One region of the Micromonospora sp. NBC_00389 genome, then DNA from elsewhere that is predicted to be linked to it. Evidence: riboswitches for the same ligand, from Rfam matches in the RefSeq annotation. Region 1 holds a riboswitch; the other holds the start of a gene.
The links. A riboswitch is a leader RNA that binds a small molecule or an ion and turns the genes downstream of it on or off. The one in region 1 is predicted to bind S-adenosylmethionine.
Positions count from the first base shown of each region.

Region 2: it holds a riboswitch for S-adenosylmethionine, as region 1 does, so the genes downstream of both, OG470_RS22045 (hypothetical protein) here and OG470_RS04190 (aminotransferase class V-fold PLP-dependent enzyme) in region 1, are expected to answer to the same signal.

Region 1 is NZ_CP107947.1:869,394-873,798, forward strand. It holds gene OG470_RS04170 (AI-2E family transporter) at 1-386, opposite strand, end outside; gene OG470_RS04175 (GroES family chaperonin) at 492-830, shown strand; gene OG470_RS04180 (hypothetical protein) at 954-1,121, shown strand; gene OG470_RS04185 (PrsW family intramembrane metalloprotease) at 1,137-2,621, opposite strand; SAM riboswitch class IV at 2,645-2,765, shown strand; gene OG470_RS04190 (aminotransferase class V-fold PLP-dependent enzyme) at 2,812-4,086, shown strand; gene OG470_RS04195 (FUSC family protein) at 4,113-4,405, opposite strand, start outside.
Region 2 is NZ_CP107947.1:4,614,888-4,619,292, forward strand. It holds gene OG470_RS22035 (GIY-YIG nuclease family protein) at 1-285, shown strand, start outside; gene OG470_RS22040 (hypothetical protein) at 245-1,222, opposite strand; gene OG470_RS22045 (hypothetical protein) at 1,398-2,030, opposite strand; SAM riboswitch class IV at 2,028-2,148, opposite strand; gene OG470_RS22050 (hypothetical protein) at 2,244-2,546, opposite strand; gene OG470_RS22055 (IS6 family transposase) at 2,631-3,320, opposite strand; gene OG470_RS22060 (hypothetical protein) at 3,414-4,405, opposite strand, start outside.

The DNA of each region.
Region 1 (4,405 bases):
ATGATCACGATCTTGACCGTGCCGACGATCCGGAGCAGCGCCCAGGCCACCACGCCGATCACGATCAGCCGCCAGCACCAGGCGGCGGCGATCCGCAGCCCGTGCGGGACGTCGGCGTCGTCGCGGCTGGAGGTCGAGCTGTGCACGTCCACCGGAGGTTCCGCGCCGACGACCGTGGCCGTCGGCGGCGCGGCGGGCCCCGGCACGGCGGGCGAGGCCACCCCGACGGGCTCCGGGACGTCGCTCGACGCGCTCCGATCGGCGCGTACCGAGTCCCGTCCTGACTGGTAGGCGCGGCGGAGCCGCCCGCGTACCCGCTCGAAGCGGCTCAAGCGCACCTCCTGGCAGAGAAACCGGCCCGCCCACGACGACAGGTCGGACAGCATACGTCCGTTCCCGACACCGTAGGGCAGTTCCGCCACACATTGCCCCGGTCACCTCGGGCGTAACCACCGGCTGCCGGCCGTCGCCGACACGGTAGCGTCTGCGGCGTGACCGCCGACCAGGATCTCGACGCCGGCCTGCCGATCCGCCTGCTGCACGACCGGGTGCTGGTACGGATGGAGGGCAGCGAAGGCGAGCGCCGCTCCACCGCCGGCATCGTCATCCCGGCGACCGCCACGGTCGGCAAGCGCCTCGCCTGGGCCACCGCCGTCGGAGTGGGGCCGAACGTCCGCGCCATCGTCTCCGGCGACCGAGTGCTCTTCGACCCGGACGACCGCTCCGAGGTCGAGCTGCACGGCCGTGGGTACGTGCTGCTGCGAGAGCGGGACGTGCACGCCGTGGCCGCCGAGCGCGTCGACAACGACTCCACCGGCCTCTACCTCTGAGACCTCCCCCAAGCCCGCGCCGCACACCGGCGTGGGCGGCCGGGCATCGGCGCGCGGCGTCGCTCCGTTTGCCGGGCGGCACGACGGGAAGCCATCCGGCGACCGTGGCCCTGGGGAGGGACGATGCCGGTATTCGTGAAGAAGCTGTTGGCCTGGGGCAGCCTCGCGTTCCTGATCTACTTCATGGCGTTCCGGCCGGACGGTGCCGCGCAGATGTTCAAGGCGATCGGGGCGATGCTGGTCGCGATGGCCCAGGGCCTCGGTGACTTCCTCACCACCCTGATGACCTGATCCGCCGGCCTCCCATCAGTGTTGACCGGGCGGCCAGGGCGCGGGTGCCGCCGGCCGCACGCCGTACCAGCCGGGCGGGGCGTACCCCACCGGCGGTGGCGGCGCGGCCAGCAGCACCGGAATCGGCACCACCGGCTCGTCCGGCGCGGCCACCGGACGCTGCGAACCGTCCGGGAAGCGCAGGTGGTAGCGGCTGCCGTCCCAGACCCCGACCGGGGCCTGCGGGTCCCGACCCACGAAGAACGACCGGTACGAGGTGATCGACTCCAGCAGCTCCCGCTCCTCACGAGCCGTCCGCTCCCGATCGGCCGGCTTGCGGTCCAGGCCGCGCAGCGTCCCGTCGCGCAGCAGGGCCAACCGGGTGGCGGCGAACTGGTACCCCCGCATCGCCCGCACCCCGGCGTCCCCGGCCACCCGACGCGCCCAGCTACGGGCCGCGTGCCGGCGACCGAGGCTGCTCAACGCGGCCACCTCGGGCGGGCTCAGCCAGCCGGCGCGCACGTAGTCCGGCAGCGTCCGCTCGGTGAGCCGCCCCTCCCACGCACGCAGCCACACCGCCAGCCCCACCATGCCGAAGAAGACCGGCACCATGAGGCCCAGGAAGCCGTACAGCATGATCACCGTCTCGCCGGTGGCCTGGGTCAGCGTGGGCAGCAGGTTCCAGGTGCCGTGCAACATCATGGCCAGCAGCAGGCCGGCGACCGGTGCGAGCACCCGGACCCGGCGGTCGGCCGTCCGGGCGGCGACACCCAGCCCCACACCGGTCATCGAGGTGAAAAGCGGATGGGCGAAGCCGAACAGCAGGATCCGCACGATGAAGATCGCGATGACCTGCTGGGTGCCGGTCGCCGGGCCGTACCGGTCGGCGCCGGCCGCGTAGCCGTACCCGCCCAGGTAGAGGATGTTCTCCACCATGGCGAAGCCGACCGCGGAGAGCCCGCAGTAGACCAGGCCGTCGGTGATCCCGGACCACTCCCGGCGACGGAACACCAGCAGCAGGATCGGGCCGAGGGCCTTGGTCAGCTCCTCGATGAACGGCGCCACCAGCACGCCGGTGAGCGCGGCCGGCAGTCCCCAGTCATTGAACCGGGCGGCGGCGAACTCGTTCACGGTGAGCGAGGCAGCCGTGGAGACGAACGCCCCCCAGGCGAAGCAGAAGATCAGGTACTTCAACGGCTCCGGCTCGTAGCGGTCCAGCCAGAGGAAGCAGGCGACCAGCACCGGCACCGGCAGGACGGCGGCGACCAGCCCGATCAGCAACGCCTCGACGCCGAGCGACTGGCCGAGCGTGAAGACCATGAAGCCCGCGCAGGCGGCGATGAACAACACCACCCCGGCCAGCACCAGGAACCGCCGCCGGTCCAGTCGGCGCAGCGGCATCCGGGGCGCCTCGCCGGCGGACGGGGCTGCGGGCGCGGGCGGCGACGGCAGGGGTGCACCGGGCGGGGTGTCGGCCATGCGGTCAGCGTAGCCATCCCCCGCCGGCTGGTTTGGTCGCATCGGCAGTCGCTATGCTGCCTGCAGGTCACGAGCGCCAGCGTCAAGCCCCGGCTTGCTGGCCGGCAACCCTCGTCGAGTTCGCGGTGGGGTGCCCCGGGTGATGACCGGGCCCAGCCCGATCGGCGTGCTGGGCAAGCGCGGACCCCGTCCCGACACCAGACCCGGGGTCCCTGACCCCGGAGGTTCCGGCGTGTCTGTCACCCTCGTACCCTCGCTCCCCACCCGGTCCGCCGTGGCGCCCGCGCCGGCCCCGTCGGCGCCGCTCGACGTACTCGGCGTACCGGGCGAGATCAACCTGGACTACGCGGCCAGCGCGCCGTGCGCGCGGGCCGCCGCCGACGCGGTGGCCGAGCTGCTGCCCTGGTACGCCAGCGTGCATCGCGGTGCCGGAGCGCTGTCCCGGCACTGCACGCTGGCCTACGAGCGGGCCCGGCAGACGGTCGGTGACTTCTTCGGCGCCCGCGCCGAAGACCACGTGATCTTCACCCGCAACACCACCGACGCGCTCAACCTGCTGGCCCGGGCGCTGCCCGCCGGCACGACGGTGGTCACCTTCGCCGGCGAGCACCACGCCAACCTGCTGCCCTGGCCGCGCGGCTCGGTCCGGCTGCCGGTGCCCACCGACCCCGCCGGGGCGGTACGCGCCCTCGCCGCCGCCCTCACCGAGCTGCGCCGGGACAGCAACCCGGCGCTGCCCGTACTGGTCGCGGTGACCGGGGCGAGCAACGTGACCGGCGAGCGATGGCCGGTGGCCGAGCTGGCCCGGGTGGCCCACCGGCACGGGGCCCGGATCGCCCTGGACGCCGCGCAGCTCGCCCCGCACGCCCCGGTCGATCTGCTCGCGCTCGACGTGGACTACCTGGCCGTCTCGGGCCACAAGCTGTACGCGCCGTTCGGCGCGGGCGTGTTGATCGGCCGGGCGGACTGGCTGGACGTCGCTCCGCCGTACCTGGCCGGTGGTGGCGCCACCAGCCACGTCGGGCCGGCCACCCACGACGTGACCTGGACGACCGGCCCGGCCCGACACGAGGGCGGTACCCCGAACCTGGTCGGCGCGGTGGCACTGGCCGCGGTGTGCGCGGCGCTGGCCGACGCGGACCGGTTCGCGCTGGCGGCCCGCGAGCAGGCGCTGCTGGCCCGGCTGCGGACCGGCATCGCCGCCCTGCCGCACGTGGTGGAGCTGCGCACCTTCGGCCCGGACGCGCCCCGGGTCGGCATCGTGTCGTTCGTGGTCGCCGGGTGGGACTCCGCCGACGTGGCCGCCCGGCTGGCCGCCGAGCACCGGATCGGCGTGCGGGACGGGCTGTTCTGCGCCCATCCGCTGGCCCGGCGGCTGCTCGCCGAGGCGGCGGGGCGTACCGGCCGGCGGGACCTGCCACCCACCGCCCTGCGCGCCAGCATCGGCCTGGGCAGCACGGCCGCGCAGGTGGACCGGCTTCTCGCCGCACTCGCCGCGTTGGGCTGAGGGCGGGCGGAGCGCCGCAGCCCCGGTCAGCCGACCGGTGGGGCGGTGGGCGGCTTCGGTGCCTCGCCCGGCTCGGCCGGTTCACCGATCGGCCGCTCCTGCTCCCCGAAGGCGGTACGGATCCACCGGTTCGCCTCCTCCTGGTCGATCCCGGAGGCCACCAGCAAGTCGCTCGCCGTGGTCCGGATCTGGGCGATCACCACGCTGCCCGAGAAGCCGACCCCGGCTCCGTACGCCCGACCGGCCTCGCTGACCGCCCGCAGCGACCGCTCCCGGGCCTTCTCCGGTTCCTCGCCCACCGCGAACTCGTGCTTGAGCA
Region 2 (4,405 bases), 3.7 Mb from region 1:
TACGTGCTGTCGACTCGCGAGCAGCCTCGGATGCTGAAGATTGGCTACACCGAGCGAACCGTCGAGGAGCGGGTGAGGGAGATCAACCGGGCGACCGGCGTCGTTATCCCGTATGGCGTGCGCGCTTTGTGGGTGGTCGCGGATGCTCCGTCGGTAGAGGCTGAGCTGCACGCTCGATTGGCGCCCTACCGGGTGCGCAAGGACCGCGAGTTCTTCGACCTCGACTTCCGCGACGCGTCCGCCCTCATTCAGGGCTACATAGATGGTCTCCGACGCGAGGACTAACGTGGTCGCCCATAGCGAGCAGCTGATGGAAGGCGACACGTTCCTCCTTCAGGTCGACGGGCCGGCCTGCCAACTCAGCTAGGAGTTCCGTTAGATGCCACGTCGTCAGGTGTGCGTAGCGGGCGTTGAAGACGCCGACGGCTTCGATGGCGAACTCGTCAGGGAAGTCCAGCAGTACGTATCCGAGTAGCTGCATGATGGTCGGCGCTTCCAGTGATGACCGTCGTGTCCCGTCGCGGCGCTTGCTGCCGAGGCCCGTCTTGAGTTCGAGCAGCAGACCGGCGGCGATCAGGTCGGCGTCGGCGTTCATCAGCGATGATCCGGCGAAGGTCGGTCCAAGGGCCCAAGCGCCACGCCGTGCCGACAGGGACGGCAGGAGGCTTCGCTCGGCGAAGGCGCGCAGAGCCTGGAGCTCGTCGAGGGCCGCGGGTGGGGCGAGATCAAGCAGCTTCTCGGTGGTGATGGACCTTGGATCCAGGGCTATCAGCGGGGATCCCGGTGTGGGACCGACCCGGTACAGGTCGGTAAGGAGCGCCAGCGCCCAGCACGCCCGGGCAACGAGTTGATGGTCGGCTTCGCTCCCTGCGGCCGGCCCGGTGAACCGGGAGGTCCCCACGCTGCCGCCGCTTTGGGAGTAATTCAGCGTGCGCGCCAGTTCGTGGACCGCGTGCCGTAGTGGGGGAGTGCGCGCGCCGAGCAGTGCCAGGCGCAGGTCCGGACGGGGATACACCATGAAGCGGACCATCCAGTCGAAAGCGGTGCCGATGGTGCCAGGGTTCACCTGGCTTCCAGGCACGACAAGGGAGCCCACGGATTCCCGATACCGTGCCTGGAGGTCCTGCCAGCGGCCGAACCGCTCCTGAATGAACAATCTCGCTGGCGAGTTCCTGTTGCTCAACGTCACGGTCAGCGCTGGCCAACCACTAATGATGGTCATGCTTCGACCAGGCGTCGACGTCGCTGCTCTCCATCACTGTCCATCATGGCCGGATGCTATCGAACGGCGCGGCATTCGAGCTGCCCGTCGTCACCGGACCGTCGATGGGCGATGACCAGCGCGGCTGCTGTTCGCGATATCGGGTACCGCCAACAGCAGCCGGCTGGACTGGCGATCAACAAGCGGTGGACAGGAATTCGGTCTGGGCCTGCCGGAGGCTGCTGAGGTCGTTGGGTACGGGCATGACGCCGTAGCGGTCGAAAGCGTCGACGCTTGCTCCAAGCGACGGCGGCGACTGCCGCTGCCACTCGGCCAGCGGCACGCTCGAAGCAATCACGCGTAGTGGCTCGGCGAGCCGGGTGAACTCCACCTGCTGCCACTCGCGCAGCTCGTCGCAACGCCGCGCGGAGGCCACCAGCGAGGCAGCGACCTCGGTGGTCGTGGCCGTCTGCGGCTGGACCACGTCGCCGTTCATGAGCGAGTGCCGGCCCAGCGGCAGGGCGGCGCGGTGGCCGTACCGTTCGCCGACGACCTGCGAGACGTGTCGGCAGGTCTCGCAGGCCAGCCACGACCACCGGGTTCGGGTGGTCACCGTGTCCCGGACGCACAACACACACAGGTCGAGGTCACCGGGGATGTCCTGGCCCTGCCACTGCTGCTCCCACTCCGGCGTACGGGGCTGGCAGCGGCACCGCTGCTCGCGCGGGGCACCGTCGCGGAGGTGCCCGCAGGTCAGGCAGACCGCGAAAGCGGCCAGGTCCAGCTCCTCGAATGGCACGGTGAACTCGCTCTCCGGTGCCCGAGGCACCCGCTCTTGCCGTACCGCAACTTGCGGTCGGCCTGGTCTTCCCCCGGAGGCACCGTGCGCGGGTGGCGCGGTTGCCGGGTCAGCAAGCCGGGAGGCTTGACGCTGACCACTCTTGACGCCCAGGAAGCATAGAGATCACCGATGTCGAGAGCAACCCCGGGCAACACGCGGGAAAGACCTGCGCCGACGGCGACGGCGGTGGCGGTGGCGGAACTATCCGTCGGCGGCGAGTCGGAGCCGGGCAAGCAGATCGGCGACTTCCCGGGTCAGTTCATGTTCCGGGCCATAGACGACGCAGAGGTCGTCGTGCAGCGGTTGCAGCTCGTCCGCGGCCTCGGCGGCCTTGTCTTCGGAGACCAGCAGTATGCCGATGTTGAAACGTAGGTCGAGAGCCGTGGGGGAGACGTCGCCGGAGGCGGCGCGTACGTGCGTCAGTACCTGCCGGAACTGGCGCAGGGCTGTGGTGGCCTGGCCGAGTTCAGCCCGGCAATGGGCTGCCTGCCGGAGGCATTCCAATGCGTCCTCGCTGGTGGGGCCGGCGGTGGGCGCCGTTGCGTTATCGGATCGGCGGAAGTGTTGAATCGGGTGTCGGGTCCGCGGTCAGATCGCTTGGGCGAGTTCGGTGAACGCCGCGGCGACCCGCAGAGGGGGCGGGGCGTCGACGGCGAGTTCGTAGTGGCCGCGGCGGAGGTTCTGCATGAAGGCGTGGCCGGCGATGATCACCTGTGTTGTCTCGTCCGTTCGTAGCCCGCGCATCGGTCTCAACCGGTGTTTGAGCTGGCCGTGATCAGCCTCGATCGGATTGTTCGCGTACTGCTCGACGTGGTGCCATGCGGACGGGATCAGCTCATCCAGCACGCCGGGGTAGACCGCGGCGGCGTCGGTGACCACCTCCGCGGGTGTCACCTTCAACGTCGACAGCGCCCGGCGGAAGAACCGCCGAGCCGCGCCGGCGTCGCGGCGGGCCGAGACCAGCACGTCGATGACCTGCCCGTACTGGTCGACCGCCCGGTACACGTACCGCCACACCCCGTTGACCTTGACGTACGTCTCATCAACGTGCCACCTGTCGCCTGGTGAGTGCCGGCAGAAGCGGGCGGCATCGGCCAGCAGCGGGGTGAACCGCTGCACCCAGCGGTAGACGGTGACGTGGTCGACCTCCACGCCACGTTCGACCAGCAGCTCCTCCACATCGCGATAGGAGAGGTTGAACCGCAGATACCAGCGCACCGCGACGACGATCACCTCCGGCGGGAACCGGAACCCGGCGAACGCCGACCTCGGTGGCAGCCACGGGTCAGGCTGGCTCGATGACCTCACTGCTCAAGTCTGCCTCGATCTTGCCTACGCTCAACGCAACGGAGCCACACCCTCCGCGGCCCGTCAGGAGGGCAGTTCGATTAGGGCGAGGTTCCGATCTACCGCCGCCCATGCCTTGCGAGCCCCGAGGACAGGCTCGATCCGAGGAACCGTGTACCAGTTGGTGCCGATGCCGGTGTGCAGCCGCACCGCCGACCCCAGCCCGGGGCCAAGCTCGTAGATGTTGTCGCCGAAGTTCGCCCCGGCGTAGATGCGGCCGCGGTGGGCGACGATCTCCCCGTAGCCGCTGAGCTTGCCGGACCGCAGAACGGTGCGGGTGGCGAGGTCGTACGCGAGCCAGTTGCCGCTCGTACGCTTGTAGAGCGCGTAGAGCACCCCGTTGAGCACCTCGACGTGTTGCATGCTGGGCTGGTTGGGCAGCGGCGCGAACCGGTCGACCACCTCGCGCCGGCTGATGTCGAACACCGCCACCTGGGCGGTCGGCTCGGTGGGCGGGATACCGTTGCCGCCCCAGGTGTCCCCGGCGATGTAGGCCAAATCCCCGTCCAACGCGATGGCGTTCAGCGCCTGGTTCGGCAGGATGTCGAGGCGTACCTCCATCTTCCCGGTCGCTGGGTCCAGGAGCGTGAGGGCGCCCTGCAGGCTGCCGTAACGCGGGGCCGACGCGATCAGGACGAGGCCCGACGGCTTGTGGTGCACTACGTCCCAGGGCCGCTGCTGATTGTTGTCGATCCTGCCGAAGCTGCGCACCCGACCGGTCCGTGGGTCCAGGTCGATGACCTCCCCGCTCGGGTACAGGGCACTGATCATCCGGTTCCGCCACGCGGCGATGTCCTTGGCCTCGCCGGCGACGGGATACCGGCGGCTGATGCCGCGAGCGGGTTCGTGCACGGTGATTGCGAAGTGCCCGCCCACATACACCGAGCCGTCGGGCGCCGCGCACATCGACTGGAGAAGTTCGGGTCCGGCGGCCCGCGCGTCGTTGGTCAGATCGTCCTGCTCCACCGTGTCCCGACCGGGCGCGAGGATGGACACCCGACCGCTGCCGTTGGCGG